Regions from separate parts of the Streptomyces sp. NPDC005262 genome, predicted to be linked through region 4. Evidence: riboswitches for the same ligand, from Rfam matches in the RefSeq annotation. Region 4 holds a riboswitch; each other region holds the start of a gene.
The links. A riboswitch is a leader RNA that binds a small molecule or an ion and turns the genes downstream of it on or off. The one in region 4 is predicted to bind cyclic di-AMP.
Positions count from the first base shown of each region.

Region 1: linked by a shared signal. The riboswitch ahead of ACFYP5_RS25640 (M23 family metallopeptidase) and the one ahead of ACFYP5_RS17125 (M23 family metallopeptidase) in region 4 are both predicted to bind cyclic di-AMP.
Region 2: linked by a shared signal. The riboswitch ahead of ACFYP5_RS13085 (peptidoglycan DD-metalloendopeptidase family protein) and the one ahead of ACFYP5_RS17125 (M23 family metallopeptidase) in region 4 are both predicted to bind cyclic di-AMP.
Region 3: linked by a shared signal. The riboswitch ahead of ACFYP5_RS31365 (transglycosylase SLT domain-containing protein) and the one ahead of ACFYP5_RS17125 (M23 family metallopeptidase) in region 4 are both predicted to bind cyclic di-AMP.

Region 1 is NZ_JBIAKK010000011.1:160,647-167,622, forward strand. Features, by position in the region: gene ACFYP5_RS25625 (GNAT family N-acetyltransferase) at 1-2,468, opposite strand, end outside; gene ACFYP5_RS25630 (HPr family phosphocarrier protein) at 2,643-2,924, shown strand; gene ACFYP5_RS25635 (GntR family transcriptional regulator) at 3,138-3,854, opposite strand; gene ACFYP5_RS25640 (M23 family metallopeptidase) at 4,067-4,885, opposite strand; cyclic di-AMP (ydaO/yuaA leader) riboswitch at 4,898-5,068, opposite strand; gene ACFYP5_RS25645 (M16 family metallopeptidase) at 5,275-6,657, opposite strand; gene ACFYP5_RS25650 (M16 family metallopeptidase) at 6,684-6,976, opposite strand, start outside.
Region 2 is NZ_JBIAKK010000003.1:684,701-691,676, reverse strand. Features, by position in the region: gene ACFYP5_RS13090 (alpha-galactosidase) at 1-2,025, shown strand, start outside; cyclic di-AMP (ydaO/yuaA leader) riboswitch at 2,318-2,478, shown strand; gene ACFYP5_RS13085 (peptidoglycan DD-metalloendopeptidase family protein) at 2,482-3,339, shown strand; gene ACFYP5_RS13080 (SGNH/GDSL hydrolase family protein) at 3,515-4,369, shown strand; gene ACFYP5_RS13075 (STM4011 family radical SAM protein) at 4,429-5,346, opposite strand; gene ACFYP5_RS13070 (STM4012 family radical SAM protein) at 5,355-6,719, opposite strand; gene ACFYP5_RS13065 (STM4013/SEN3800 family hydrolase) at 6,713-6,976, opposite strand, start outside.
Region 3 is NZ_JBIAKK010000017.1:78,851-85,826, reverse strand. Features, by position in the region: gene ACFYP5_RS31375 (carboxymuconolactone decarboxylase family protein) at 1-402, shown strand, start outside; gene ACFYP5_RS31370 (GMC oxidoreductase) at 406-2,049, opposite strand; gene ACFYP5_RS31365 (transglycosylase SLT domain-containing protein) at 2,336-3,103, opposite strand; cyclic di-AMP (ydaO/yuaA leader) riboswitch at 3,108-3,293, opposite strand; gene dacB (D-alanyl-D-alanine carboxypeptidase/D-alanyl-D-alanine-endopeptidase) at 4,813-6,393, shown strand; gene ACFYP5_RS31355 (helix-turn-helix domain-containing protein) at 6,707-6,976, shown strand, end outside.
Region 4 is NZ_JBIAKK010000005.1:414,009-420,984, forward strand. Features, by position in the region: gene ACFYP5_RS17095 (sulfite oxidase) at 1-698, shown strand, start outside; gene ACFYP5_RS17100 (SHOCT domain-containing protein) at 734-1,150, opposite strand; gene ACFYP5_RS17105 (hypothetical protein) at 1,312-1,533, shown strand; gene ACFYP5_RS17110 (SPFH domain-containing protein) at 1,608-2,804, shown strand; tRNA gene ACFYP5_RS17115 (tRNA-Met) at 2,922-2,995, shown strand; gene ACFYP5_RS17120 (PP2C family protein-serine/threonine phosphatase) at 3,234-4,418, shown strand; cyclic di-AMP (ydaO/yuaA leader) riboswitch at 4,667-4,819, shown strand; gene ACFYP5_RS17125 (M23 family metallopeptidase) at 4,831-5,949, shown strand; gene ACFYP5_RS17130 (aldo/keto reductase) at 6,124-6,976, shown strand, end outside.

The DNA.
Region 1 (6,976 bases), on a different contig from region 4:
AGGTCCAGCCGGACGCCGCCGAGGTCGGCGCGGTGCCGCAGGTGGGGTGCGGTGGTCTTGAGCGCGACCGGGTAGCCGAGCCGGGCCGCCGCGGCGACGGCGGCGTCCGGGTCCGGGGCCGGGAGCGTCGGTCGTACGGTGATGCCGTAGCGGCCCAGGAACTCGCATGCCTCGTCGTGACCGAGCGAGCGGCCGCGCGGGTCGGGGTCGGGCCCGAGGAGCGCGTCGATACGCGCGGCGGCGCCGGCCTCGTCGATGGTGTCGTCGAGGAACTCGGGCACCTTCCCGGGAACGGCGGCCTGCCGCCGCCACTGGGCGTACTTCACGGCCTCGGCCAGAGCCCGCACGGCACGCTCGGCCGCCGGGTAGGCGGGGATGCGGCCGAGGACGGGGGCGGGCTCCGCGGGGGTGTGGCCCGGGCCCGTGGCGGACCGCTGCTGCGCGAGGTGGTCGCGGGGGGCGGTCGGCGTGGCCGGCCCGGTCGGGGCGGACGGCGGCGCGGCCTGGGCGATGGGCGGGACGGCCCGGTCGGCCGGCGCAGCCGAAGCGTCCGGGGCGTCCGGCGCGGACGGACGGGCCGCCGGTGTCACCGCGGCCGTGCTCGTGGCGGCGGCGAGTGCCTCGGCCAGGCCGCCGATCTCCACATGGACCACGGCCACCGGCTTGGCCGGGCCGGTGGCCGCGGCGGTGCGCAGGGCGGCCGCCAGGACCTCACCGTCACCCGATTCCGCTTCACCGTTCTCCCCCACCCAGGGGATCGCCGTCACGACCACCGCGTCGCAGTTGCTGTCGGTGAGGGCCTCGGCCAGCGCGTCCCGGAAGTCCTGCGGGGTGGCCGCGGTGGTGAGGTCGCGGGGCGGGCGCGGGCGCAGCCCCTCGGCGAGGCAGGCGTCGTACGTGAGGAGACCGAGGGACTCGGAGTTGCCGAGAATGGCGATCCTCGGGCCCGCCGGGAGGGGCTGGTCGGCGAGGAGCAGGCCCGCGTCGACCATCTCCGTCACCGTGTCGACCCGGATCACACCCGCCTGCCGCATGAGCGCGGAGACCGTCGCGTCCGGGATCCGGCTGACCGGTACCGCATGGCCCGGTGGGGTGCTGCCGCTGTGCCGGGCCCCCTTAACCACGACCACGGGCTTCACCGCCGCGGTGCGTCGGGCGAGGCGGGTGAACTTGCGTGGGTTGCCGAGCGATTCGAGGTACAGCAGGGCGACGTCGGTGTCCGGGTCCTCGTACCAGTACTGCAGGAAGTCGTTGCCCGAGATGTCGGCGCGGTTGCCCGCGGAGATGAACGTCGACAGGCCCGCGCCGCGCCGGTAGAGCCCGGAGAGCAGCGCGATGCCGATGGCGCCGGACTGCGTGAACAGGCCGATGCGTCCGGGCGCGGGCGATTCGGGGGCGAGTGAGGCGTTCAGCCGTACGGCGTCGGAGTTGTTGATGACGCCGAAGGCGTTCGGACCGATGATGCGCATGCCGTACGAGCGGGCCTGGCGGACCAGCTCGCGCTGCCGTTCCCTGCCTTCGGCCCCCCACTCGGCGTATCCGGCGGAGAGGACGACCAGGCCCTGGACGCCGTGCTCGCCGCAGTCTGTGACGGCCTCCGGGACCCGGTCGGCGGGCACGGCGACGACCGCGAGGTCGACCGGTTCGCTGATCTCGCCGAGGGAGCGGTGGGCGGGAACACCGTCGATCGTGGCCTGGTCCGCGGCGAACGCGCTGTTCACCGCGTACGTACGGCCGGTGAATCCGGCAGCGAGGAGGTTGCGCAGAACCGTGCGGCCCACCCCACCGGGGTTGCGGCCGGTGCCGATGACGGCGACCGAACCCGGCGCGATCAGCCGCTGTACCGACCGCGCCTCCGCCCGCTGCTCACGGGCGCGCTGGACGGCGAGGGACTCGGCAGTCGGTTCGAGGTCCAGGGTGAGGTGGACGGCGCCGTCCTCGAAGCTGCGCTGCTGGGTGTAGCCCGCGTCCCGGAACACCTTGATCATCTTGTTGTTGGCGGGCAGTACCTCGGCGGCGAAGCGCCGGATGCCGCGCTCGCGGGCCACCGCGGCAATGTGTTCCAGCAGCGTCGACGCCACGCCGCGGCCCTGGTGGGCGTCCTGGACGAGGAAGGCGACCTCGGCCTCGTCGGCGGGGGCGGAGGCGGGCCGGCCGGTGGCGTCGATCCGGTCGTAGCGGACGGTGGCGATGAACTCGCCGCCGACCGTGACGGCGAGACCCACCCGGTCGACGTAGTCGTGATGGGTGAAGCGGTGCACGTCCTTGGCGGAGAGCCGTGGATAAGGGGCGAAGAACCGGTAGTACTTCGACTCGTCAGAAACCTGCTCGTAGAAGCTGACCAGTCGCTCGGCGTCGTCCGTGGTGATGGGCCTGATCCGGGCCGTGCCACCGTCGCGGAGCACGACATCCGCTTCCCAGTGGTCGGGGTACGCGTGATGCGGACTCTGCTCCGGCGTGGGCTGCATGGGCAAAGCCTACGGCTCGGTCAGCGGTCGCGTACGGCTCGGGGCCGGGGCAGTCTGAGAGGGCCGATCGGCCTTGCGGCACGGGCTGCGGCACCGGGTCGCGGGTCGGGCGGAACACCGCGCACCACATGAGAGACTGGTCTAGACAACCATTGATTCGTGAAGGGCAGAACCATGGCTGAGCGCCGCGTCAATGTCGGTTGGACCGAGGGCCTGCACGCCCGCCCCGCTTCCATCTTCGTCCGTGCCGCCACGGCGTCGGGCGTCCCCGTGACGGTCTCCAAGGCCGACGGCAGCCCGGTGAACGCCGCTTCCATGCTCGCGGTGCTCGGCCTCGGCGCGCAGGGCGGCGAGGAGATCGTGCTCTCGTCCGAGGCGGACGACTCCGAGGCCGCGCTCGACCGGCTCGCGCGGCTGGTCGCGGAGGGGCTCGACGAGCTCCCGGAGACCGTCTGATTCCAGACCTCCCGACCCGTCCCAGCCGGACGTATTTCTGCGGCAGAGCCGCGGCACCTTTGACCGGGGCCGCGGCTCTTTCGTTTTCGCGAGCCGCGAGCCGCGCCGATCACCGAGCCCACTCCCAAGTCGGTTCCCGAGGTTTCCGGAGTGAATTCGGGCAGCCGAAACAAAGCCCCACCGAATTACATCTCTTTGTATACGGCGCATGTGTTAATGCCGGCCGCTCGCGGTGTTTACGGCATGTTGCGAAGTTCTCACCCGGCCGGGCCGCGGCGGGGCGGGCGCACGGCCCGGGACGCGGTCCGCGCGCCGCAGCCGGTGCACGGCGGTGGCGCGCTCGGCGTGCTGCGCGGCCAGCGCCCTGGCCCGTTCCGCGTCACCGCGCGCGACCGCGTCCACGATGGCCCCGTGCTCGGCCCAGGAATCGGTGGGGCGGGCCGGCTGCTCGACCGCGTACATCCAGGCGATCTTGTGCCGCAGCTGGGTGAGCAGTGCGATGAGCCCTGGGCTGCCGGAGGCCTGGGCGAGCGTCTCGTGGAACCAGCCCCCCAGTGAGCGCAGATCCTCGCCCTCGCCCCGCCTGGCCCGCTCCTGACCGAGCCTGACCAGGCCGCGGAGGACTTTGAGGTGTGCCTCGGTGCGACGCTGCGCGGCGCGCGCCGCACCCAGTGGCTCCAGCAGCATCCGGACCTCCAGCAGGTCGGCGGCCTCCTGCTCGGTGGGCTCGGCGACACAGGCGCCGGCGTGCCGACGGGTGACCACGAAACCCTCGGACTCCAGGGTGCGCAGCGCTTCCCGTACCGGGACGCGGGACACCCCGTAACGGCGTGCGAGCAGTTCCTCGGTGAGTCTGCTGCCACGTTCGAAGACACCGGAGACGATGTCGTCACGGATTGCCGTGCATACCGAATGCGCCGGAATGCGCATGTCCGAACCTCCGCCTTAATCCCCGCGGAACGCGGCCGATCGACGCCTGTTCCGTGACTCTATTGCAATGCGGCTGCATTTCCGACGCCGGGCCGAAATCCATGAATATCTTTTGGTCCGAGGACGGTTCGGCAAGCGCCTCCGGCGGGGGACGGTCCGGGTACGCCGAAGGCCCCGGCGGGAAGCCGGGGCCTTCGGAGGTGCTGCGTCGGTCAGACGGTGACGCCGTGGGCGCGCAGGTACGCGACGGGGTCCATGTCGGAGCCGTACGACGGTGCGGTCCGGGCCTCGAAGTGGAGGTGCGGTCCGGTGGAGTTGCCGGTCGAGCCGGAGAAACCGATCCGCTGGCCCGCGCCGACGCTCTGGCCGACCGACACGCCGATCGACGAGAGGTGGCCGTACTGGGTGTAGGTGCCGTCCGTCATCCGGAGCACGATGTTGTTGCCGTACGCGCCGCCCCAGCCGGCCTCGACGACCGTGCCGGCGCCGACGGCGACGACAGAGCTGCCGGAGGCGGCGTGGAAGTCGATGCCCGAGTGGCGGCCGGAGGACCAGAGGGAGCCGCTGGACTTGTAGCCGGTGGTGACGTACGAACCGGCAACCGGGAGCTGGAAGGCACCGAGGCGGGTGCGCTCGGCGGAACGGGCGGCGCGCGCCTTCGCCTCGCGGGCCGCCTTGGCGCGCGCTTCGGCCTTGGCCTTGGCTGCCGCCTTGGCGCGTGCTTCGGCCTTCGCCTCGGCCGCGGCCTTGGCCTTCGCGGCCGCCTTCACCTTGGCGGCGGCCTCGGCCTGGCGCTTCTGCACGTCTGCCTGGGTGGCCACCTGGTCGGCGAGGGTGCCCTCGATGGCGATGATCTGGTTCAGGCCGGTCTCGCTGACGGAGGGGGCTTCGGTGCCGGCGGCGAGCGCCGGAGAGGCCAGCCCACCGATGACGCCGGTGGTGGCCAGAGCTGCGATGCCGGCCATCTGCGCGCTCTTGCGCGTCAGACGGTTCGGGGCACGGTGCTTCCCGGTGGGGCGGGTGAACGCCATGAAGTGGCTGGTCCTTTCCTTCCTTCTCGCCTACCGGGTTAGCTGACGGGTTCGGAGCAGGAAGGTCTCCTACGGATCCGCGAGCCCCACAAGAGGCGCGCAGGCATCCGATTCACCCCAGGGACTGCGTGGGTCCCCGGCTCCCCAGGCTCGCGCCTGACGGGGACTCGGCGATAGCTGACCGGCGCCGCGGATGCGGCATACGGGTGACGGACAGCGCTGCCGACGCTAAGCGGGGGGACTTTCATTCACCAAACGGACAGGGCGCTTTGTAGCACATCCCACAGGGCACACAGCCCCATATGCAGCAAATCAGACAAAAGGGATGACCCCGACGAGAAGTCACTCGTGGGGTCTCCCTTTGTCCAGATATGCGGTTGTCCGTGACGTCAGCCGGTGACGACCGACACCTCTCCGATCCCCAGCGCCCGGACCGGCTCCTCGATCTGCGCGGCGTCGCCGACGAGGATCGTGACCAGACGGTCCACCGGGAACGCGCTGACCACCGCCGCGGTCGCCTCGACCGTGCCGGTCTCGGCGAGCCGGGCGTAGAGCTGCGCCTGGTAGTCGTCCGGGAGGTGCTGCTCGACCTGGTCGGCGAGCGTGCCCGCGACCGACGCCGCCGTCTCGAACTTCAGCGGGGCGACACCCACGAGGTTCTGCACGGCCGTCTCGCGCTCGGCGTCGGTCAGTCCCTCGGCCGCCAGCGTCCGCAGGACCGTCCACAGGTCGCCGAGCGCCGGTCCGGTGGATTCCGTGTCGACCGAACCACTGATGGCCAGCATCGCGGCGCCCGTCGCCCCGGAGGCGGAGTCCGGCGCCGACGACCGCAGGACCTGCGCGAAGGACCGTACGCCGTAGGTGTAGCCCTTCTCCTCACGCAGCACCCGGTCCAGCCGGGAGGTGAGCGTGCCGCCCAGGCAGTACGTACCGAGGACCTGGGCCGGCCACACGCTGTCGTGCCGGTCGGCGCCGATGCGGCCGATCAGCAGCTGGGTCTGCACGGCTCCGGGACGGTCGACGATGACCACCCGGCCGGTGTCGTCGGCGGTGATCGGCGGGACCGGCCGGGGCTCGGCGCTGTTCCCGGACCAGTCGCCCACGGTGTCGGCGAGCAACGCGTCCAGGTCGATGCCGGTGAGGTCACCGACGACCACGGCGGTCGCCGTGGACGGGCGGACATGGGCCTCGAAGAAGCTGCGGACGGCCGCGGAATCGATCCGCTCCACCGTCTCCTCGGTGCCCTGGCGCGGGCGCGACATCCGCGCGGTGGCCGGGAAGAGCTCCTTGGAGAGCTGCTTGGCGGCGCGACGGGCCGGGTTGGCCTGCTCGTGCGGGATCTCGTCGAGCCGGTTGCGTACCAGCCGCTCGACCTCGCTGTCGGAAAACGCGGGTGCCCGCAGCGCCTCGGCGACCAGACCGAGCGCCTTGGCCAGCCGGGAGACCGGGACCTCGAGGGAGACCCGGACGCCGGGGTGGTCGGCGTGCGCGTCGAGGGTGGCCCCGCAGCGCTCCAGCTCGGCTGCGAACTCCTCCGCGGAGTGCTTGTCGGTGCCTTCGGACAGCGCCCGCGCCATGATCGTGGCCACGCCGTCGAGGCCCTCGGGCTCGGCGTCCAGCGGGGCGTCGAGGTAGATCTCCACCGCGACGACCTGCTGACCGGGGCGGTGGCAGCGCAGCACCGTGAGCCCGTTGGGCAGGGCGCCGCGCTCAGGTGCGGGGAAGGCCCAGGGCCTGGCCGTGCCCGGGGTCGGCTGCGGGTGGTACTCCATCGATACTCCAGTCGCGGCAGCGTCGGTCACTTGTCCGCCCCTTCGTGCGCGTCGGTGTCGGCGTCCGTCTCGTCGACGGCCGCCCCATCGGTGGACTCGGCCGACTCGACCGGCTCGTAGACGAGCACCGCCCGGTTGTCGGGGTGAAGCTGGGCCCTGGCGGCCGCCTGGACCTCCTCCGCGGTGACGTCGAGCACCCTTTGTACGGCGGTCAGGGCGAGCTGCGGGTCACCGAACAGCACGGCGAACCGGCACAGTTCGTCGGCACGGCCCGCGACCGTGCCGAGCCGGTCCAGCCACTCGCGCTCCAACTGGGCCT
Region 2 (6,976 bases), on a different contig from region 4:
ACGGACCGCGACGAGCTGCTCCATCTGCACTGGGGGCCGCGCATCTCCCTCGCGGCCGCCGAGACCCTCGCCGCCGCGCCGGAGCTGCCCTTCCGCGGCTTCGAATCGCAACTGGACGGCCGCGAGGAGTACCCGGTGGAGGGCGGCCCCCGCTTCGTCCGGCCCGCTCTCTCGGTACGCACCCCGGCGGTCCGCGGCACCGAATGGGCCTACGCCGAGGCGGCGGTGGAGGGCGACGAACTGCGCATCGCGTTCTCCGACTCCGTACAGCGGCTCGCGCTCACGCTGCACTACCGGATGCGGGACGACTTCGATGTGATCGAGCGCTGGGCCACCGTCAGGCACGCGGGCCCCGACGGACCGCCGCTGGAGCTGCTGCGAGCCGACGCGGCCGCCTGGGCGCTGCCCGCCCGCGACGGCTGGCGTCTCAGCCACCTGCACGGGCGTTGGGCGGCGGAGACGCAGCTGGTGCGGTCGGAGCTGACGTACGGCGAGAAGGTCCTCTCCAGCAGGCGCGGTCACACCGGCCACCAGTCCCTGCCCTGGGTTGCGCTCGACGCGGACGGAGCCGCCACCGAGGAGGACGGCGAGGTGTACGGCTGCGCGCTCGCCTGGTCCGGCTCATGGCGGATCGCCGTGCAGCAGCTTCCCGACGGGCTCGTACAGATCACCGGCGGAGCCGGCTACGACGACTCCGGGCTGCTGCGGCTCGAACCGGGGGAGACGTACACCACACCGGTGTTCGCCGGACTGTGGAGCGCCGGCGGGTTCGGCGGGGCGAGCCGGGCCTGGCACGCCTGGCAGTTGGCCCACATCGTTCCGGACGCCGAAAGGCTGCGGCCGGTGCTCTACAACTCCTGGGAGGCCACCGGCTTCGACATCGCGGAGGACCAGCAGCGTGCCCTGGCCGCGCGCGCCGCAGCGATGGGTGTGGAACTGTTCGTGGTGGACGACGCGTGGTTCGGGCAGCGCACCAGCGACCGGGCCGGACTCGGCGACTGGACCCCGAACCCCGAGCGCTTCCCCGGCGGGCTGAAGCCGCTCGCCGACGAAGTGCACGCGCTCGGCATGCAGTTCGGCATCTGGGTCGAACCGGAGATGGTGAACGCCGACAGCGACCTGTACCGCGCGCATCCGGACTGGGTACAGCACTTTCCCGGGCGGACCCGTACGGAGTTCCGTAATCAGCTGGTGCTCAATCTGGCCCGGACCGATGTGCAGAACTATCTGTGGGAGCAGCTCGACTCCCTGCTTTCCGCCGCCCCGATCGACTATGTGAAATGGGACTTCAACCGCTGCTTCACCGATGCGGGCTGGCCGGGCGAGGAGTATCCGCAGAAGCTCTGGATCGAGCATGTGGACGCGCTGTACGCGCTGATCGACCGGCTGCGGGCGGCTCACCCCGGTGTCGCCTTCGAGTCCTGCTCGGGCGGCGGCGGCAGGATCGATCTGGGCATCCTCGCCCGTACCGACCAGGTGTGGACCTCCGACAACACCGACCCGCTGGACCGGCTCGCCATCCAGGAGGGCTTCGGACAGATCCATCCGGCGCGGGTGATGGCCGCCTGGGTCACCGACAGCCCGAATGTCCAGCTCAACAGCAGGGTGAGCTCGCTGCGCTTCCGCTTCGTGAGCGCGATGGCCGGGGTGCTCGGGGTCGGCGGAGATCTCACCGAGTGGAGCGACGAGGAGCTGACCGAGGCCCGGGGCTGGGTGGACCTCTACAAGGAGATCCGCCCGGTGGTGCAGCACGGCGCGCTGTACCGGCTGCGTGCGCCGCGCGGTGGGCTCAGCGCCGTGCAGTACACGCATGGTGACGAGACGGTGGTGCTCATGTGGCTGGAGGCGCAGAGGTACGGGGAGTTGCCGCCGGTCCTGCGGCTGCGCGGGCTCGACCCCACGGCGACCTACACCTGCTCGGACACCGGGGCCGTCCACCACGGTTCCGTGCTGCTGCATCAGGGACTGCACACCGACCTGCGGGGGGATCTGGACGCGAAGGTGCTGAGGCTCCGTCGCGAATGATGTTCATGACATGTCCGTATTGGGGTATTTAGTCGAACATGCCCTGCTTTATGCGGGAGATGGGGGTCATCTCGTGAGCGGGATCATATCGGTGACGGTGTGTGCTGGTGCGGCGGGAGGCTAATCCGTACACGGCGCGGAAATCCAAGATCCTTAATCCACGGAGTGTGACCGGAATTCCGCGCTGATTTCCCGGCGCGGATTCCGGCACGCAACCGATGGCTTGTTCTGCTCGTCCTCATTCGTTTACGGTCACCGTCAATCCGGACGGACCGCCTAATCCTGCCGCCGACCGGAATTCGCACCCACTCATCGTGTGGCAGGAGCGGGGGAACCAGGTAAGCCGCCGACCGGAGAAATCCGGCCGGCTCGGGGTGAAGTCGCACTTCATGCGACCGGGCATCTCCAGTCCGAACCCGACAGCTCACCTCGTAGGCGCCGGAGAGGAAATTCTTCATGCCCATATCGGGTAAGCACCGTCGTCCGAAGTCCAGCACCATCGCTCGTGGCGTTGCCGCCGCCGGCGCCGGCGGGGCCGTCATCGCCCTCCCGCTGCTCGGTGCCACCGGTGCCCACGCCGCGGAGCAGGCCGCTCCCGTCGCGCACTCCGCCGCCGCAACGCACGCCGCCCCCGCCGCCCCGGTCGCGAAGCAGGCCGAGACCCGGACGTACTCCGTCGTCGCCGGCGACTACCTGTCGAAGATCGCCACCGACAACAAGGTCGAGGGTGGCTGGGAGAAGCTGTACCAGGACAACCGCGAGGTCATCGGCGGCAACCCGAGCCTGATCCTCCCGGGCATGAAGCTGACCCTCGGCGGCCCCGCCGCGGCCACCGGCACCACGCCGGCCGCCCCGGCCCCGTCGAAGGCTCCGGTGGCCACCAAGCCCGCGCCCGCCCAGAGCAGCAGCTCCGGCTACGTCGCCCCGGTCCCGGGCAAGCACACCACCAACTACCGTGCCTCCGGTGCCAACTGGTCCAGCGGCAGCCACACCGGCATCGACTTCCCGGTCTCCACCGGCACCAGCGTGAAGGTGATCACCTCCGGCACCGTCGTCACCGCCGGCTGGGGCGGGGCGTACGGCAACGAGGTCGTCGTCAAGCACGCCGACGGCCACTACTCGCAGTACGGCCACCTGTCCGCGCTCTCCGTCTCGGTGGGCCAGACCGTCTCCACCGGCCAGCAGGTCGGCCTCTCCGGTGCCACCGGCAACGTCACCGGCCCGCACCTCCACTTCGAGGTCCGCACCGGTCCGGCATACGGCTCGGACATCGACCCGGTCGCCTTCCTGGCTTCGCACGGAATCTCCGTCTGATCGGATCCGATCAGGCCTGATCCGAACGGCTTGTTGAAGGGGCGGTGCGCGGCGGCGCACCGCCCCTTCGCTTATTCCCTCTTTACCAAAACCTGACCGGGTGGTCTATCTCACCTCCCGTCAACCCCTTATTACGGTCGCGTAGGTCACATTCGGCAGTGCAGGATGTGCCCTTGTGGCAGACGATTCGAAAAACAATCAACGTGGCGTCAACAACCGGCATGGCGCCATCGGGTCGTACGCAGCGATTGGCGACAGCTTCACCGAGGGGGTCGGCGACCCCGGCCCGGACGGAACCTTCGTCGGCTGGGCAGACCGTTTCGCTGTACTCCTCGCCGACCAGCTCCCCGACCCCGACGCAGCGAGGAACACCGATGGTTCCGCCGGTTCGGCTCACGGGAACTTCCGGTACGCCAATCTCGCCGTACGCGGACGCCTCCTCGACCAGATAGTCGAGGAACAGGTGCCGCGCGCCAAGCAGCTCGCCCCCGACCTGGTGAGCTTCTGCGCGGGCGGCAATGACATCATCCGGCCCGGCACCGACCCCGACGACGTGGCCGAGCGCTTCGAGCGCGCGGTCGCCGACCTGACCCGGTCGGTCGGCACCGTCATGGTCACGACCGGCTTCGACACCCGCGACGTTCCCGTGCTGCGCCATCTGCGCGGCAAGATCGCCACCTACACCGCCCACGTGCGGTCCATCGCCGACCGCTACGACTGCCCGGTCCTCGACCTGTGGTCGCTGCGGTCCGTGCAGGACAGGCGCGCCTGGGACGACGACCGGCTCCATCTGTCGCCCGAGGGACACACCCGGGTCGCGCTGCGCGCCGCCCAGGTCCTCGGCCTCGATGTGCCGGCCGACCCGGACCAGGAATGGCCGCCCCAGGCGCAGCGCGGCACGCTCGAGGTGCGGCGCGACGACATCCACTGGGCGCGCGAATACCTGGTGCCGTGGATCGGGCGGCGGCTGCGCGGCGAGTCCTCCGGTGATCACGTCGAGGCGAAGCGGCCCGACCTGCTGCCGCTCTGACCGGCGCGGTGTCGCCTTCGGCCGGACGGGCCTGTTCGCCGGGGCCCCGTCCGGTTCGATCAGGCCCGTCCGCCGACCGGGAACAGCGGCAGCGACGCCTGATCCCGGTGCGCCGGTCGGCGCGCCGGCCCGGCCGGTACGCGTTCCAGTACGCCGCCAGCGAAGACGTCGTACAGCGGCAGCGTCTCCAGATGCACATATCCGATGTGGCAGTCGCACACGGCGAGCGGACAGGCCCGCGGGCCCAGCGCCCGCCGGTAGCTGCCGTCGTAGAGGTTGCCGAGCTCGGCCGGGACGAAGTGGCAGCGGCGCACGGTGCCGTCCCCGTCCACCGAGATGACCGACTCGCCGGTCCGGCAGGGCATCCCGGCCGAGCGATGCGGATCCCGGCTGTACGGGAAGAGGGGGTCGAGGGCCGTCCAGCGGTCCGCCTCCTCGTCCGTGTAGCTCCGCCCCTCGGCCGCGTTGACCCAGAGATAGACCTCGCCGGGCAGATCGGCACGGAGCCGCCGCGCCTCGTCGAGATGCTCGTCGAGACCGACCACACCGACGCTGTACCGGACACCGAGGTCGGTCAGCTCCCGGCACTTGGCGAGGAAGCGGTCGTACGGCGTCTGTCCCGGGTGGTACGTGCACCACAGCGCGATCCTGTCGCGGCCGGACTCACCCGCCTCGGCCAGCCAGCGCGTGCGGCCGCTGAGATTGGTCTGGATCGCGACCCGGCCGACGTGCGGCAGCTGCGCCAGCTCGACCAGCGCCCGGCGGTACCAGGAGCGGACCAGCCCTTCGCCCCACGGCGTGAACAGCACCGAGATCCGGTCGCCGGTCTGCGCCGTCGCCCAGGCGGTGAACCGCTCCAGCGCCGCACGGTCCGCACGCAGTTGCTCCGGGCTGTCACGCCGCTTGGCGAACGGGCAGTACGGGCAGTCGTAGTCGCACGACGCCAGCGGACCGCGGTACAGGATCGTCAGGTCCATGGGCACGCTCACTTCAGTTCGTAGGCGGCCATCGCGGCCCGCACGGCGGGGGAGAACAGCTCGGGACCCAGCGCGTCGGAGTGCGCGAGACCCTCGGGCGACAGCCGCAGCAGCCCGGACGCGTCGGCGGCGCCGTCCAGCCAGCCACGCGCCTCGAACCGGTCCAGCTCGCTGCGGAAGTCGTCACCGGGCAAGGTGCCGAACCGCTCGTGGTAATCGGCCAGTCGCAGTCCCCGGGCCTGGAGCAGTGACTGCAGGAGATGGCGTCTGCGCGCCTCGTCGCCGTCGACGTAGCGACCCACTTCGGCGCGTGAGAAGTCCGCTGTGGCGGTGTAGCAGTCGACGATCGCCCGCACTTCACGCATCTCGACCGCGTAGTCGAACGAGTAGTGCAGCCGCGTGGTGTACGAACGGGCGCCACAGCCCAGACCGATCATGCCGTCCGTCTGGCACGCGTAGTCGGCGGGGCCCTCCTGCGGGACGTCGGCGCGGCGGAACATCCGCATCGACACCTGCTCGTAGCCGTGAGAGAGAAGATGGTCCCGGCCCGCCCGGTACAGCCGCAGCCGCTGCTCGTCCCACGCCGCGTTCGCCGCGGCCTCGACGTCCGCGCCGAACCGGCCCAGACCGGTCAGCGGGCGCACGTACAGCGGATAGAGATAGAGCTCCTCCGGCTGCCAGCCGAGCGCGGCGTCCAGCGAGGTGCGCCAACTGTCCTCCGTCTGTCCGTCGATGCCGTAGATCAGGTCGATGTTGAGGACCGGAATGCGCACGTCCCGGATCCGGCCGAGCGCGGCTTCCACATCGGCGCGGCGCTGCGGGCGGACCGCCGCGCGGGCTTCGGCGTCGATGAAGCTCTGTACGCCGATGCTGATCCTGGTCGTCCCGCGGTCGGCGAGGACGGCCAGCCGGTCGGCCGTCGCGGTCGACGGCGACGTCTCGACCGACAGGGGCACGGAGCGCAGGTCGGCGCCCATCCGCTGTTCCGCGATGTCGCAGAGCCGCTCCAGTTCGGCGGCGGTCAGAAAGGTGGGGGTGCCGCCGCCGAAGGCCGCCGCGGCGAACCGCACCGGCGCCTCGTCCCCCAGCGCGTCCCGGACGGCGGTGGCCTGTCGCTCCAGCGCGTCGAGGTAGCGGGTCGTCAGCTCATCCGGAGCGCCGATCCGGGTGAAGAGGTTGCAGAAGCCGCAGCGGACCTCGCAGAACGGTATGTGGAGATAGAGCGACAGCGCGTCCTTGCGCTCGGCTGCCCACAGCTCGCGCAGCTCGGGCCGCCCGGTGGGGTGTGCGTCGAGCTTTCCGTACGCCGTCTTGTGCGGATAGGCGTAGACATAGCTCCGGTACGGACGGATGGCGGGCTGACTCGTCAGCATGCGGTGACCCCCGGTTCCAGGAAGAAGTGCGCGTACGGAACGGTCCAGACGGACTCGTGGCCGAGCCGGTGACCGGTGTAGCCGTCGTCCCCGTACGCCGTGCCGTGGTCGGAGCAGACGATGGCGAAGCAACGGCGGCGGCTGCCCGCGGCGGCGAAGAGCCGGCCGATGTGCTCGTCGACGTATTCCAGGGCGGCGGCATGCGTGGCGCGGGAGTCACCTGCCTCCGGGGTGGCGCCCGGCCGGTGGAACCAGTT
Region 3 (6,976 bases), on a different contig from region 4:
GCATCGAACTTCTCGCTGGCGGTGTACGCCCATACGACCCTGGGACTGCGCGAGTTCGAAGCCGCGCGGTTGCGGATCGCCCAGATCAACGGGTGCGTCTTCTGTCTCGACTGGCGGACCGAACGGGACGGCCTGAAGGTCGAGGAGGATTTCGCCGACGCGGTGGCCCAGTGGCGTACCACCGACGTCTTCGACGACCGGACCCGGTTGGCCGCCGAATACGCCGAGCGGTACGCCCTCGATCACCACAACCTCGACGAAGCGTTCTGGTCCCGGATGAGCGCGCACTACAGCCAGCTCGAGGTCGTGGAGCTGAGCATGAGCATCGGGTCATGGCTGGCGTTCGGCCGGCTCAACCATGTGCTTGGCCTCGACACCGTGTGCGCGCTGCCCGGCCGTTGATCGTCACAGGTCGGTGGCGATGATCTTCTCGATGTTCCGTTCGGCAAGCGCGGTGATGGTGACGAACGGATTGACGCTGGTGTTGCCGGGGATCAGCGAGCCGTCGATGACGTACAGGCCGGAGTAGCCGTGCAGGCGGCCGTAGTTGTCGGTGGCCCGGTTCAGCACCGCGCCGCCGAGCGGGTGGTACGTGAGGTGGTCGCCCCAGATCTTGTAGGTACCGAAGAGATCGGTCCGGTAGATCGTCCCCTCCTTCTGGTTGATCCTGTCGAAGATCGTTCTGGCGGCGTCGATGGACGGCTGCTTCCAGGCGGTCTGCCAGTTCAGGTCGACCTTGCCCGTCGCGGCGTTCCAGGCGAACTCGGCCCGGTTCGGGTTCTTGGTGATGGACAGGTAGAACGAGGCGAACGTCTCGATCCCGGTAGGCAGCGGGGCGACCTCGGCGAACGCGCCACCGGCGGCCCAGTTGTCGATACCGCCCGTGGGAATGGAAGCCTGCAGGCTGCCGGTCGGGTCCCACAGGTGGTTGGCCCGGCCGCACATGACGTTGCCGTTGTCGCCCCACCCTTTGCCGATCTCGTCGTTCAGGCCGGGGAGCGCGCCGGTGGCCTTCAGCTTGACCAGCAGCTTGCTGGTGCCCACGCTGCCGGCCGCGAAGAACACCCGGTCCGCGGTCACGGTCTTGGTGGCCGTGGTGGCACCGCCGGTGTCGATCTGGTCGATGACGACCGTGTAGCCGCCGCCTGTCGCCGGTGCGACCGAAGTGACCTTGTGCAGTGGCGAGATGACGACCCTGCCGGTGGCCCTGATCCGGTCGATGTACGTCTTCTGCAGCGACTTCTTGCCGTAGTTGTTCCCGTACAGGATCTCGCCGGCCAGCGCCGACCTGGGAACGGTTCCGGCCTCTTCCTGCTTCATGTAGTCCCAGTCGTACACCGTGGGCACGAAGACGAACGGAAAGCCGGCACGCTGGGCGTGCTTACGCCCGACCCGGGCGTACTGATAGCACGCGGCGGTCTCGAACCAGGCGGGATCGATGGTGCCGACCCCGAGGCCGGCATTGGCGCGCGGGTAGTAGATCCCGTACATCTCGTCGGCGTCCACCGACGGGAGCACGGCTGCGAAGTTCTCGCGCTTGGGGGTGACGGCCATGCCACCGTTGACCAGCGAGCCGCCGCCGACGCCGCGCCCCTGGTAGACCGTGATCCCGCTGAACTCCTCGGCGTCGAGGATCCCGGTGCTGCGGGTGACGTCCTTGTCGATGGGGAAGCCGAGGAAGTTGCTGAGGGGCTGCTTGGTCCTGGTACGGAGCCAGTACGACCGGCTGTCCGGGGAGGTCGTGTTGGCGAAGATCTTGCCGTCCGGACCGGCGGTGTCCCAGGCCATGCCCATTTCGATCATGTGCACGTCCACGCCCGACCGGGCGAGACGCAGAGCGGCGACGGATCCGCCGTATCCGGTGCCGATCACGAGGGCCGGAACATGGGCCCCGGAGTCGATCGGAGCGGCTGCGGAGCCGGTCCCGGCCCGGGCCGGGGTGCTGTGACCCGCGAGGGCCACGGTACCTAAAATAGAACCGGTTCCTGTGATGAATCTTCGACGAGAAATGCCCTCGTGGCCTGCATCATGCATGGTAGAGTCACTCATGTGACACGCCTCACTCTCGACAGAGTGAAACTGGTTCTACTGCCGTTCGCGCGTCAAGTCACTACATACCCGTGGGTAACTTGTGCCGCTCGGGGCGCGCCCGGATACACCACGCCCTGCGCCGGCTGCGGACGACGGAACACCATGCCGGACACCGGCAACGACGCCGGGGTTTCGGTCGCGACCGGACCATGCCCCTGATCGGGCAGAGACGGGAACGGGTGGCGAGGCCCCCTCGGACCCTCGCCACCCGTCAATCCGGAACCGGCATCAACACAACTGCGTGTCAGTACGCCCCGAACACGTTGTCGATCGAACCGTACTTGGCCGCGGCGTAGTTGCACGCAGCCGTGATGTTGGCGACCGGGTCGTAGATGTCCATCGACGTGCCGGACACGTGGTAGGCCTTGAACGTGGGGTCGATGACCTGCAGGAGCCCCTTGGACGGCGTGCCCTTGGCGGCGTTCGAGTCCCAGTTGTTGATGGCCTTGGGGTTGCCCGAGGACTCGCGGATGATGTTGCGGTGGATGCCGTCGTAGCTGCCGGGGATGCCGTGCTGCGCCATGACAGCCAGCGACTCCTTGATCCAGCCATCGAGGTCGTTCGTGTAGGTCACGGGCTTCGTGGTGGCAGGAGCGGCACTGCTCGCGGCCGGCTTGGGGTCGGCGGCCGGGGCCTCGGCCTTGGCACCGATGGTCAGCTTCATGCCCGGGTGGATCAGGGCAGGGTTGGCTCCGATGACCTCGCGGTTGTCCTGGTACAGCTGCTGCCAGCCGCCCGTCACGGACTGCCCAGCGGCGATCTTGTAAAGGGTGTCACCGGCTATCACGGAATAGACGGTGGGCGCGGCCTTCGCGGCGGCAATTCCCTTTGCCGGGGCCGCAGCGGGCGCCACATTCTTCGTGACGGCGGCGACGGACTGCGCCGGCGCCGCGAAGGCGGTGGTCGCACCGATCACGGGGAGTGCGAGAGCGGCTCCGCCCGCGCTCACGGCGATGAAACCGCGAGTCAGCGAACTGGACTTACGACGACGGTGGTTACCCGTTGCGGGCATGGTGCATTCCTCTCCGTCGCCTACGAGGTGAGCTGTCGGGTTCAGGCTGGAGTTGCCTGGCCGTATGGGAATACGACTTCACCCCTAGCCGTTCCGGATACCGGATCGGCTGCTTACCTGGGTCCCCCGCTCCTGCCGTACGTGAGTGGTCGGATTCCCGGACGGCGGCAGGATTCGGCGTTCCATCCGGATTGACGGTGACCGTAAGCGAGAAACTCCGGCCGGAACAAGCCCCCACTTTTCGATCACAATTCATTTACAAGATCGAGTCGGGGGATTATTCGCAGTTCACCCTCGCCCGCGAAGCCAAATCTCTTGGCGCAGAAGGGAACCGGGCAGTACGCCGCCGCGTCCGCGGGCCCGGAAAGTGACTCTCACCACTTGGTCCGAAATGACCGATTTCCCCAGCAGGCAAGGTCTCGACCTGTGCAGGTCATTCATTCATCAGCAAAGAGAGCAATTCATCTCGATTGCCGAAATTCAGACATTCAAGACATTGGTGTGCTGCTGAGGGGTCTTCGACAGGTCGGGGCGGCGGGTGCCCCCTCCACGGGCGGCGGCAGCGTGTCACGCGTCTCGACCGGATGCGGCACACGAGGGGTCGCCCACCGGCCCGGTCCCGCAGGTTCACGCGAAGGACGCCCCCCACGGCGCGGGGGGTGCCGTACGCCATCGGAATGGCCGTCATGGTGCGCAAACGCCCCGACCACCCACCGGGGCCGTCCGGCAGCACAAGCCACGCGATGACGGCGGAGAGCCCGGGTGCTGATCACCGTGCCGCTGTCGCCGCGCAGCGTCGCCCGGCCACCGGCTCGCTGGATACCAGCCGTCCGGACGTGGCGCACCGTGATCGCCATCGCTCGGTCAGCTGTCGAAGGCTGCCGGATCGATCTTCTTCAGCTTCTCGGCAAGGCGGGCGGGATTCGCAAGATCTCTCTTCGTGCTCTTCGGACGAGTACCCCTCGGGCCCCTCCGGTTCGCAGAGGAAGCAGGAATCGGTCACACGGCAGGCCGCAGCAATACAGGAAGATCTTGGCCCGGCATTGCGGGACAGCCCTCATGACAGTCAGCGCCTCGGCTGCTCATACGAACCCGTCCTGATCCTGCGCATCGAAACCAGCGGTGCGCACGCCTGCTCCGAAAGCAGTACGGCAACGCCCCACTTGCCGCCCTGCGTTGATAATGCGATCACTGGAAGAAGGCGAAGTGGCCGCGGAGTCGAGAGGCGTGCATTCCACCACTCGATTCCTTCCACCCACAATCCAGTCCGACTCGACCGATTCCTCGGAGGGGACGCCGTGTTGAATCAGACCCTGCAGATCAGCATGAGTTCGCGCGCACCTCTTGGCGCCTGATGCGTTACCACGTTGCGCGGCCCTCGTAATCGATTCGGTCCGGCAAGAATTACGTCGCGCAACAGGTGCGTCGCGACGAAGTCGGGGAAAGATCCATTCCGGACCGATCGAATCAGCGAATGTCGTCTGAATCAGGATCAGATGCCCTCCGGATCGGCCATGTTCAGTGCATGAACGGGGAGCTGTACCGGTCGCGGCAGCCGCCAGGTGTCCTGCCGGGCCGCCACCACTTGCCACCCGGGCCCGGTTGCCCCAGGATCCGGACGACGTAAGGCTTCCGCCGAGGATCCGGATGCCTGATGATCTCTTTCCATGCGCATGCCAACGATTCATCGAAGATTCCGTCATCGGGCCTTGCTCTGGGCCGTCGCCGCGAGCCTGGCCCTCACCGCCACCTCAGGAGCTCCGGCCGGGGCGGACTCCCCGGCGCCCGGCCTGTCGCAAACCCTTGACCAGATTCTCGGCGACACCCGGCTGGACGGCGCTCAGGTCGGAGTCGTCGTCAGCGACGCCGAAACCGGGCAGACGCTCTACCAACGCAACGGCGACGGCCGCCTGGTACCCGCATCCAGTACCAAGCTTCTGACATCGACCGCGGCCATGGCGCTGCTCGGCCCCGACTACCGGTTCAGCACCGATGTACTCGCTGACGGCTCCCGTCACGGGTCCGTGGTCCAGGGCGACCTGTATCTTCGCGGCACCGGCGACCCCACGATGCTGGCCGAGGACTACGACCGGCTGGCCGCCACGATCGCCGCTTCGGGGATCCGCAGGATCACCGGCCGCCTGGTCGCTGACGACACCCGGTTCGACAGCAGCCGGCTCGGCGCGTCCTGGGCGGCCGACGACGAGTCCGCCTACTACTCGTCGCAGATCTCGCCGCTGACGGTGGCCCCGGACACCGACTACGACTCGGGCACCGTGCTCCTCTCGGTGACCCCGGGCTCCGCGCCCGGCGAAGCGCCCGCGGTGAAGATCACCCCGTCCAACGACTACGTCCGCATCGACAACCGTGCCACCACGGTCACCGCCGGTGAGAGTCGTACGGTCACCGTCGATCGCATGCACGGCAGCAACACCATCGTGGTCAGCGGCAAGATCCCCGTCCAGAGCGCACCCGCCACGTCGTGGACCAGTGTCTGGGAGCCCACAGGCTATGCGGCCGCCGTCTTCGCGAACGCGCTGGCCGCACACGGAGTGAAGGTGACCCGAGGGACGGTGGTGGGCAAGGCCGTTCCGCAGGGTGCCACGACTCTGGCCTCCCATCCGTCGATGCCGCTCAAGGATCTTCTGACGCCGTTTCTGAAGCTGTCCAACAACAACCATGCCGAGGTGCTGGTCAAGACCATCGGTTACGAGGTGAAGGGCAGCGGCACCTGGTCGGCCGGGCTGTCGGCGATCGCCGACCACCTGCGTACCCTCGGGTTGGACCCCGCCGCCCTGCGCCAGATGGACGGCTCCGGCCTGTCGAGGATGGACGCGGTGTCCACCCAGCAGTTCACCGAACTTCTGGTCGCCGTACGCCATCAACCGTGGTTCCAGGAGTGGTACGACGCCCTGCCGATCGCCTGCGTGTCCGACCGGATGACCGGCGGAACGCTGCGCTCTCGCATGTGCGGGACCTCGGCTGCGGGCAATCTCCACGGCAAGACCGGCTCGCTGACCGGTGTGTCGGGACTCTCCGGCTATGTCACGGACGCCGACGGCCGGAAGCTCGTCTTCAGCTTCGTCAGCAACAACTACGTCGCGAGCTCGGTCAAGAGCATCGAGGATGCGGTCGGAGCGGCGCTCGCCGGCTACAGCGTGAAGGGCGCCCGGCAACCGCAGGGTACGGCCCGGTCCGACCGTCCCTCGACCGATGCTCCCGCCGCCAAGGACGAGCAGTCCGGGCGCACCGACCTCGAATGCTCCTGGACGAAGCCTGTGAGCTGCTGAGCGACGGTCGGAGTGCTCCAGGACGGCGCACGGATCCGCGAGGCGCTGACCTGGTCCGGCCGGAGGTCGCCCGTGAGGGGCGGGGACCACCCCGCCCCTCACCTGGTGCGGTCGGCGGCCTCCCCGCGCGGCTCAGGTGTGCTCACCTCGGGTTTCAGGTCAGAAGGGGCCGTCGCCGCCTGTGCGAGTCGGCAGACTCCCACCGAAGGCCGACCGGATCAGCGGCCGAGCGCTGGGCGGCCCGGCAGGGAATACATCACAATGATCCAACATTCAATAAAACTATATGGCGCGGACCGCACGGGAGAATCGCATGGGACTTTCGACCTCGGGCGAAACGATGCCTGAGCTGGGACTCCTCGAAACCACTGGCATCCTGCGCCGACCAGGGGTGAGCCCGGAGCGGACCAGCTCGGGACTGGGCTGGGAGCACGTCTACGTCTCCACCCAGCGGGAACAGCCGTATCACGCCACATTCGAGGCTGCACCCACCCACCTGCTGATCCTGCACCTGGGCGGCCCGGTGACCGTCCGCCGCCGCATCAGCCGGTCGATGCGGGCCCAGCGCATCCCGGCCGGCGGG
Region 4 (6,976 bases):
AGGCCGTCTTCGGCGGGGCCGACCACGGGGTCGAGCGGGGCGTCGAGCAGGACTACCGGCGGAGCCTGCCGCTGGACGTGGCGACCGGAGACGACCCGGAAGTGCTGGTGGCGTACCGGATGAACGGTGGGCCGCTGCCGCCGCAGCACGGCCATCCGCTCCGGCTGGTGGTGCCCGGGTGGTACGGCATGGCGCATGTGAAGTGGCTGCGCGAGATCCGGCTCACCGGCACCCCGTTCACCGGATTCCAGCAGGCGACGGCCTACCGCTACCGCCAGGAGCCCGGTGATCCGGGCCGGCCCGTCACCCGGATGGCCCCCAGGGCGCTGATGGTCCCGCCGGGGTGCCCGGACTTCATGTCCAGGATCCGTTTCGTACACCCCGGCCGCGTTCTGCTGGAGGGAAGGGCCTGGTCGGGGTGGCCGCCGGTCACCCGGGTCGAGGTGACCACGGACGACTGCCGCTCCTGGTGCGACGCCGAACTCGCCCCGCCGGACAGGGGCGGGGCGCACCCCTGGGCCTGGCAGCGGTGGCAGTCGACGTGGACGGCCACGCCCGGAAACCATGTCCTGGCCGCCCGCGCCACCGATGCGGCAGGCCGGGTCCAGCCGCTGGCCCAGCCGTGGAACCGCGGCGGCTTCGGGAACAACCGCATCCAGCGGATCCCGGTCCATTGCGGGCCGGGACAGCTGGGATGAGGAGTACGGCCCAGGGGCCGGAGGGGTGACGCGGCTCAGATGAGGAGCTTCGTCTTCGCCTGCCGGTACTCCTCTTCCGTGATGGCGCCCCGGTCCTTGAGGTCGGCGAGTTTCGCCAGCTCCTCGACGCTGCCGCGGCCCTTCGGCGGGCCGCCGCCCGTGTCACCGGCGACTGCGGCCTCGCGCACGTACGCCTTGAAGGCGGCCTCTCTCTCCTGGGCCTCCTTGAGGTCGCGCTTCCCCATGGATCTGCCGCGCACGATCACATAGATCAGGACACCGACATACGGCAGCACCAGGGCCAGGATGAGCCAGCCCGCTTTGGCCCAGCCCCCCAGGTCGTCGCTGCGGAAGATGTCCGCGATGACCCTGAAGAGGAGGAACAGCCACATGATCCAGAGGAAGAACCAGAGCATGGTCCAGAACAGATTGAGCAGGGGGTAGTCGTCCATGTTCGGCTCCCTGGCCGTCGCTGTGGCGCAGCGTCGAATGTCTGAATTCTCAATCAGTCATACCACCACATATAGGCGCCTGCTCGTCGTCGTTCGAGGCCGTTCCTCAAGGGGTGGTGCGGAGTACCTTGGAATCATGAGGGAGGCGTGGGCGAGGGCGTATGAGAGCCGTGGATGAGTCCGCCCTGAGCCCGGTCGGGGCGATCGGGCGCGTGACCGTGCCGATCCCGCAGGACGGCCCGGGCGAAGTGCTGGTGGCCGTCCGTGGTGGGTCGGAGGCATACACCGCATGGTCGACGACGTCGATCGACCGGGACGAACGTGTGGTCGTCGTCGACTCGGTCTCGGCGCGCAGCGTGATGGTCGAACGGCTGCCGGCCTGAAGGCAGGAAGCGGAGCCGCGACCCGACGCCAGGGACGAACGCCGATGAAATGACCTAACGGCAGGAGTTCGCTCATGTTGTTCTGGCACGTTCCCGCGCCCAACGAGGCGATGCTCATCTCCGGATCGAAGCGGCAGACGCAGGACACCCAGTTCCGGATCGTCACCGGCCACGGCAGTTTCGTCGTACCCGTGAAGCAGAAGGCGCGCATGCTCTCCCTGGCGCTGCGCGAGGCCGAGATCACCGAGGACTGCGTCACCCAGCAGGGCATCCGTCTCAACGTCCGCGCAGTCGCCGTCTTCAAGGTCGGTGACGACGCCGTCTCCATCGCCAACGCCGCCCGCCGCTTCCTGTCGGAGCAGGAGCAGATGGAGGAACTCGCCGGCCGGATCTTCGCCGGTCACCTGCGTTCCATCATCGGCGGGCTGACCGTCGAACAGATCATCCGGGAACGGAACCGGGTCTCCCAGGAGGTCATCGCGGGCAGCCACGGCGAGATGGAGAAACTCGGCATCGTCGTGGACGCCCTACAGATCCAGGAGATCGACGACGCCACCGGCTACATCAACAACCTCGCCGCCCCGCACGCGGCAGCCGTCGCCAGCCAGGCCCGGATCGCCCAGGCCAGGGCCGACCAGGAAGCGGCCGAGCGCGAGCAGCAGGCCGCGGCGCTCAAGGCCGAGTACGAGCGGGACACCGCGATCAAGCGGGCCGGCTTCCTCGCCGAGACCGAGCAGTACAACGCCCGCGCCGCCCAGGCCGGACCACTGGCGCAGGCCAGGGCGTCGCAGGAGGTCATCGAGGAGCAGACGGCTCTGGCCGAGCGGCAGGCCGGGCTGGCCGCACAGCGGCTGGAGGCGGAGGTCAGGCGTCCGGCGGACGCCGAGGCGTACCGGCAGCGCACGCTCGCCGAGGCCGCCCGTGACCGGGCGAAGTTCCAGGCCGACGGCAACGCGTACACCGAACGGACCCTGGCCCAGGCGCAGGCCGACGCCAACACCGCCCGCGCCGCCTCGCTCCGGGACGGCAACCAGGAACTGATCGCGGCCAACCGCATCGTGGAGAACCTGCCGGCGCTGGCCGACGCGGCCGCCCGCGGGATGAAGGGGGCCGACCTCACCGTGCTCAACGGCACCAGCGGGGTCAATGAGATGGCGGCGGGTGTGGTGGGCCAGGGGCTGGCCATTCTCCACTCGCTCCAGCGCAGCGCGAGCGCGGGGAAACCGGCGGTCGACGCGAAGCGGGCGCCACACATCACCGACTCGAACTGACCCGGGCGGGGCCGGGGCGGGAACGCTGCGGGAAAGGCGCCCGGGCCGCTCGATCGGGCAGCCATTCCATTGGTGGTCAGCAGTCCGTTCCTGATGGCGTAGAGTTGTGTTCACCGACGCGGGGTGGAGCAGCTCGGTAGCTCGCTGGGCTCATAACCCAGAGGTCGCAGGTTCAAATCCTGTCCCCGCTACTGAAGGATCAGGCCCGGCACGCATTGAGCGTGCCGGGCCTGATTCGTGTTTTCCGTCCCCCCTTTGGCCGACGAGGAGTCGCCGCGCGACGCCGCTGCGGCAAGCCTGGGAAGCGGGGCGCGTGTCCGCAGCCGTGCGCGTGCAGGTCAGGACAGCCGTGCGTGCACGGGCAGGAGACCACAGGGCGCACCGCCCAGGACAGCACAGGGCGCGCCGGGCAGGAGACCACAGGTGGGGATGGCGAAGGAGCTGCGCGGGGGGCGGGCCCGGGGGCGTGCCGTGGTGCGCGGCTGGGCCTGGTGGTTCGTGCGTGCGCTGCCGTTCCTGATGATCGTCGGTGGGCTCGTGTTCGACTACCTCAGCCCACCGCCCTTCACCGCCGTGCCGATGTTCGTGGCCGCTCCGTTGATCGCCGCACCGTTCTTCTCGCTGGCCAGCACCGTCCGTATCGGCGTTGCCGCGATTCTCTCGATCGTCGTGCTGCGGACGTCCGGCGGCACTCTGCGGGATGTCGTGCCGTCCATCGAGCTCTCCACCGTGATCACGGTCTCGGCCCTCGCCGTCGTCATCAACCAGGTCGTACGCCGCGGCAACGAGCAGCTGGCTTCGGCGCGGGTCATCGCGGAGACCGCCATGCGGGCCGTGCTGCCGATTCCGTCCGAGCGGATCGGGGGACTCCATGTCGCCGCGCGGTACGAGGCGGCCCAGGCGGACGAATTCGTCGGTGGTGACCTGTTCGCCGTGGCGGAGAGCTCGTACGGGGTACGGCTCGTGGTCGGGGACGTGCGGGGCAAGGGGCTCGAAGCGGTCGGGACGGTGGCGGTGGTCATCGGCGCGTTCCGGGAGGCCGCCGAGCAGGAGGACTCGCTGGAGGGCGTGGCGCGGAGGCTCGAGCGGGCGCTGGCGCGGGAGGGGGCGAGGCGGGGCGGGATCGATCCGGTCGAAGGGTTCGTCACCGCCGTGCTCGCCGAGATCCCGCCCGGCGCGGCCGAGGTGCGGATCGTCAACCGCGGCCACCCCGAGCCGCTGCTGCTCCACCCCGACGGCTCACTGGACGTGTTGGTGCCGACAGTGCCCGCGCTGCCGCTCGGCATGGACCTGGGGGTGTGGACGGACCGGGCCGATGCATGGGAGCTGGCCGCCGGGATGACGCTGCTCGCATACACGGACGGACTCTCCGAGGCACGCGACGCCCAAGGCGTCTTCTACGATCCGGCGGTCCGGCTGCGTGGGCGGATCTTTCCCGAGCCCGAGGAGCTGTTGTCCGCGCTGGCCGACGACGTACGGCTGCACACCGGTGGCAGGTCCACCGACGACATGGCGCTGCTCGCGGTCGCACGCCCCGCGCGGGGGCAGCCGAAGCGGCGCAGGACTGTGAAGATCGTGGGCCGGGATGTGAGTGAGGCAGGGGCGAGTCGGTGAAGGGGCTTCGCAGGACGATGCCACCGTGCGTAATCGAAAGGCATCACTCCGCATAACATTTGACGCAACGTCAGAAAACGAGTATGGGCTGAGTGGTGATCAACTCGCCCGTTTCCGCCCGATTGTGTCCCGGAAAGTCCAGGCCAAAGCCGTTAACGATCAGTGGGAACGGCTTGGAATCGGACCCGTCCGTCTATTAACGTTCGATAACGCAGCGCGGTTGTCCCAGCCGTCGTCAGTGGCGGCACCGTGCGCAAGCGCCGAATTCCGCAAGGGAACCGGGGAACCACCTACATGGGGTGAATCGGACACCTGTGTCTCGTGAGAGACAGAGGGATCCGTAGGAGACCTTCCTGCTCCGAACCCGTCAGCTAACCCGGTAGGCGAGAAGGAAGGAAAGGAGTGCGCCCCCGTGGCGTCCAACAAGCCTGCCCCCGAAGCCCCCTCCCGGTTCGGATCCGACTTCACGACCGAGTACGGAACCGAGCAGCGAACCGATTTCGGCGCCGAGTTCACCACTGAGTTCGCGACCGACGGTTTCGGTGAGACCGACCGGGCGTGGGACGAATGGAACCCGACCGAGGAGTCCGTCCGCCCCGTACGCGGCAGACACCGCGTCGTCAAGCAGCGCAACGGGCTCGCCCGCAGCTCCACGGTGCTCGGCGTCGGCGTCATCGCGGCCGTAGGTGCGGGTGGCATGGCCACCGCGCAGAGCAAGCCGCCGGTCTCCATCTCCCTTCCCGACTCCCTCGCGGACAACCTCCCCGACGCCAAGTCCCTTCCCGGCGTGGGCGCCCTGTTCTCCGACGAGTCCGCCACCGACCAGGCGAAGTCCGTGGCCGCCACCGCCCCGCTCACCAGTGCCGGCATCACCACCGCCGAGGCCGAGCAGGGCACCACCGACGCCGGTGAGGCGCTGCGCGCCCGCATCCTTCAGCAGGCCGAGCAGCAGCAGAACGCTGCCGAAGCGGAGATCAAGGCCGCTGAGGAGAAGGCCGCCGCGGAGAAGGCCGCCGCCGAGGCCAAGGCGAAGCAGGACGTCGCCGAGGCCAAGGCCGCCGCCGAGAAGAAGAAGGCGGAGGAAGCGGCGAAGGCGAAGGCCGAGGCCGCGCGGCTGGCCAAGCTCGCCGCCTCCTACGCCATCCCCACCTCCTCGTACACGATCACCTCGACCTTCGGTGAAGCCGGTTCGATGTGGTCCTCCGGCTACCACACCGGCCTCGACTTCGCGGCGCCGACCGGCACCCCGATCAAGGCCATCCACACCGGCACCATCAAGTCGGCGGGCTGGTCCGGTTCGTACGGCTACCGCACGGTCCTGGAGCTCGAGGACGGTACGGAGCTGTGGTTCTGCCACCAGTCGTCGATCGACGTCAGCGTCGGCCAGAAGGTCACCACCGGTGACACCATCGGCCGTGTCGGAGCCACCGGCAACGTGACCGGACCCCACCTCCACCTGGAGGTCCACACCCCGGACGGCACCGGCATCGACCCGATGACCTGGCTGCGCGACAAGGGCCTCACCGTCTGAGCCCGCGCCGGTTCTCCGGCCCCTCGTACCCGGCAGTCCTGACGCTCCCCCCCGACGTCAGGGCTGCCGGTCTGCTGTCACCCGGTCTCACGAATCCGGTGCGGATGCCCGTACGGGCCCCCTTTCAACCCCCGGTACGGAATAGCGGGCGTGGCGGAGTCCGTTGATCTACTTATGACTTCGCTTCGCAAACTCGGCTCTTCCGACCTTCAGGTCTTCCCGCTCGCGCTCGGTGGCAACGTCTTCGGCTGGACCGCCGACGAGGCGCAGTCGTTCGCCGTGCTCGACGCGTACGTCGCGGCGGGCGGCAACTTCCTGGACACCGCCGACGCGTACTCCGCATGGATCCCCGGCAACGAGGGCGGCGAGTCGGAGACGGTCATCGGCAAGTGGCTCGCCGCACGGTCCAGCCGTTCCGACATCGTCGTCGCCACCAAGGTCGGCGCCCACCCCGCGTACAAGGGGCTCTCCGCCGCCACCATCAAGGGCGCGGCCGAGGAGTCGCTGCGCCGGCTGGGCACCGACCACATCGACCTCTACTACACGCACTTCGACGACGAGACCGTCCCGGTCGAGGAGATCATCACCGCCCTCGACCAGCTGGTGAAGGACGGCAAGGTGCGTGAGATCGCCGCCTCCAACATCAGCCCGGAGCGGCTCCAGGCGTCCCTGGACTTCTCCGAGCGTGAAGGGCTCGCCCGTTACGTCGCCCTGCAGCCGCACTACAACCTCGTCTCCCGCGACACGTACGAGGGCGAGCTCCAGGAGACGGCCGCCCGTGCCGGTCTCGCCGCAGTCCCGTACTTCGCCCTGGCCGCGGGCTTCCTCACCGGCAAGTACCGTCCGGGTGCGTCGGTGGAGAGCGCGCGGGCCGAGAAGGCCGGTCAGCACCTGGCGTCGGAGCGCGGTCAGAAGGTCCTGGCCGCACTCGACAAGGTTGCCGAGGAGCGCGGCGCAGAAGTCGCGACCGTCGCCCTGGCCTGGCTCGCCGCCCGTCCGACCGTCGCCGCGCCGATCGCCTCGGCCC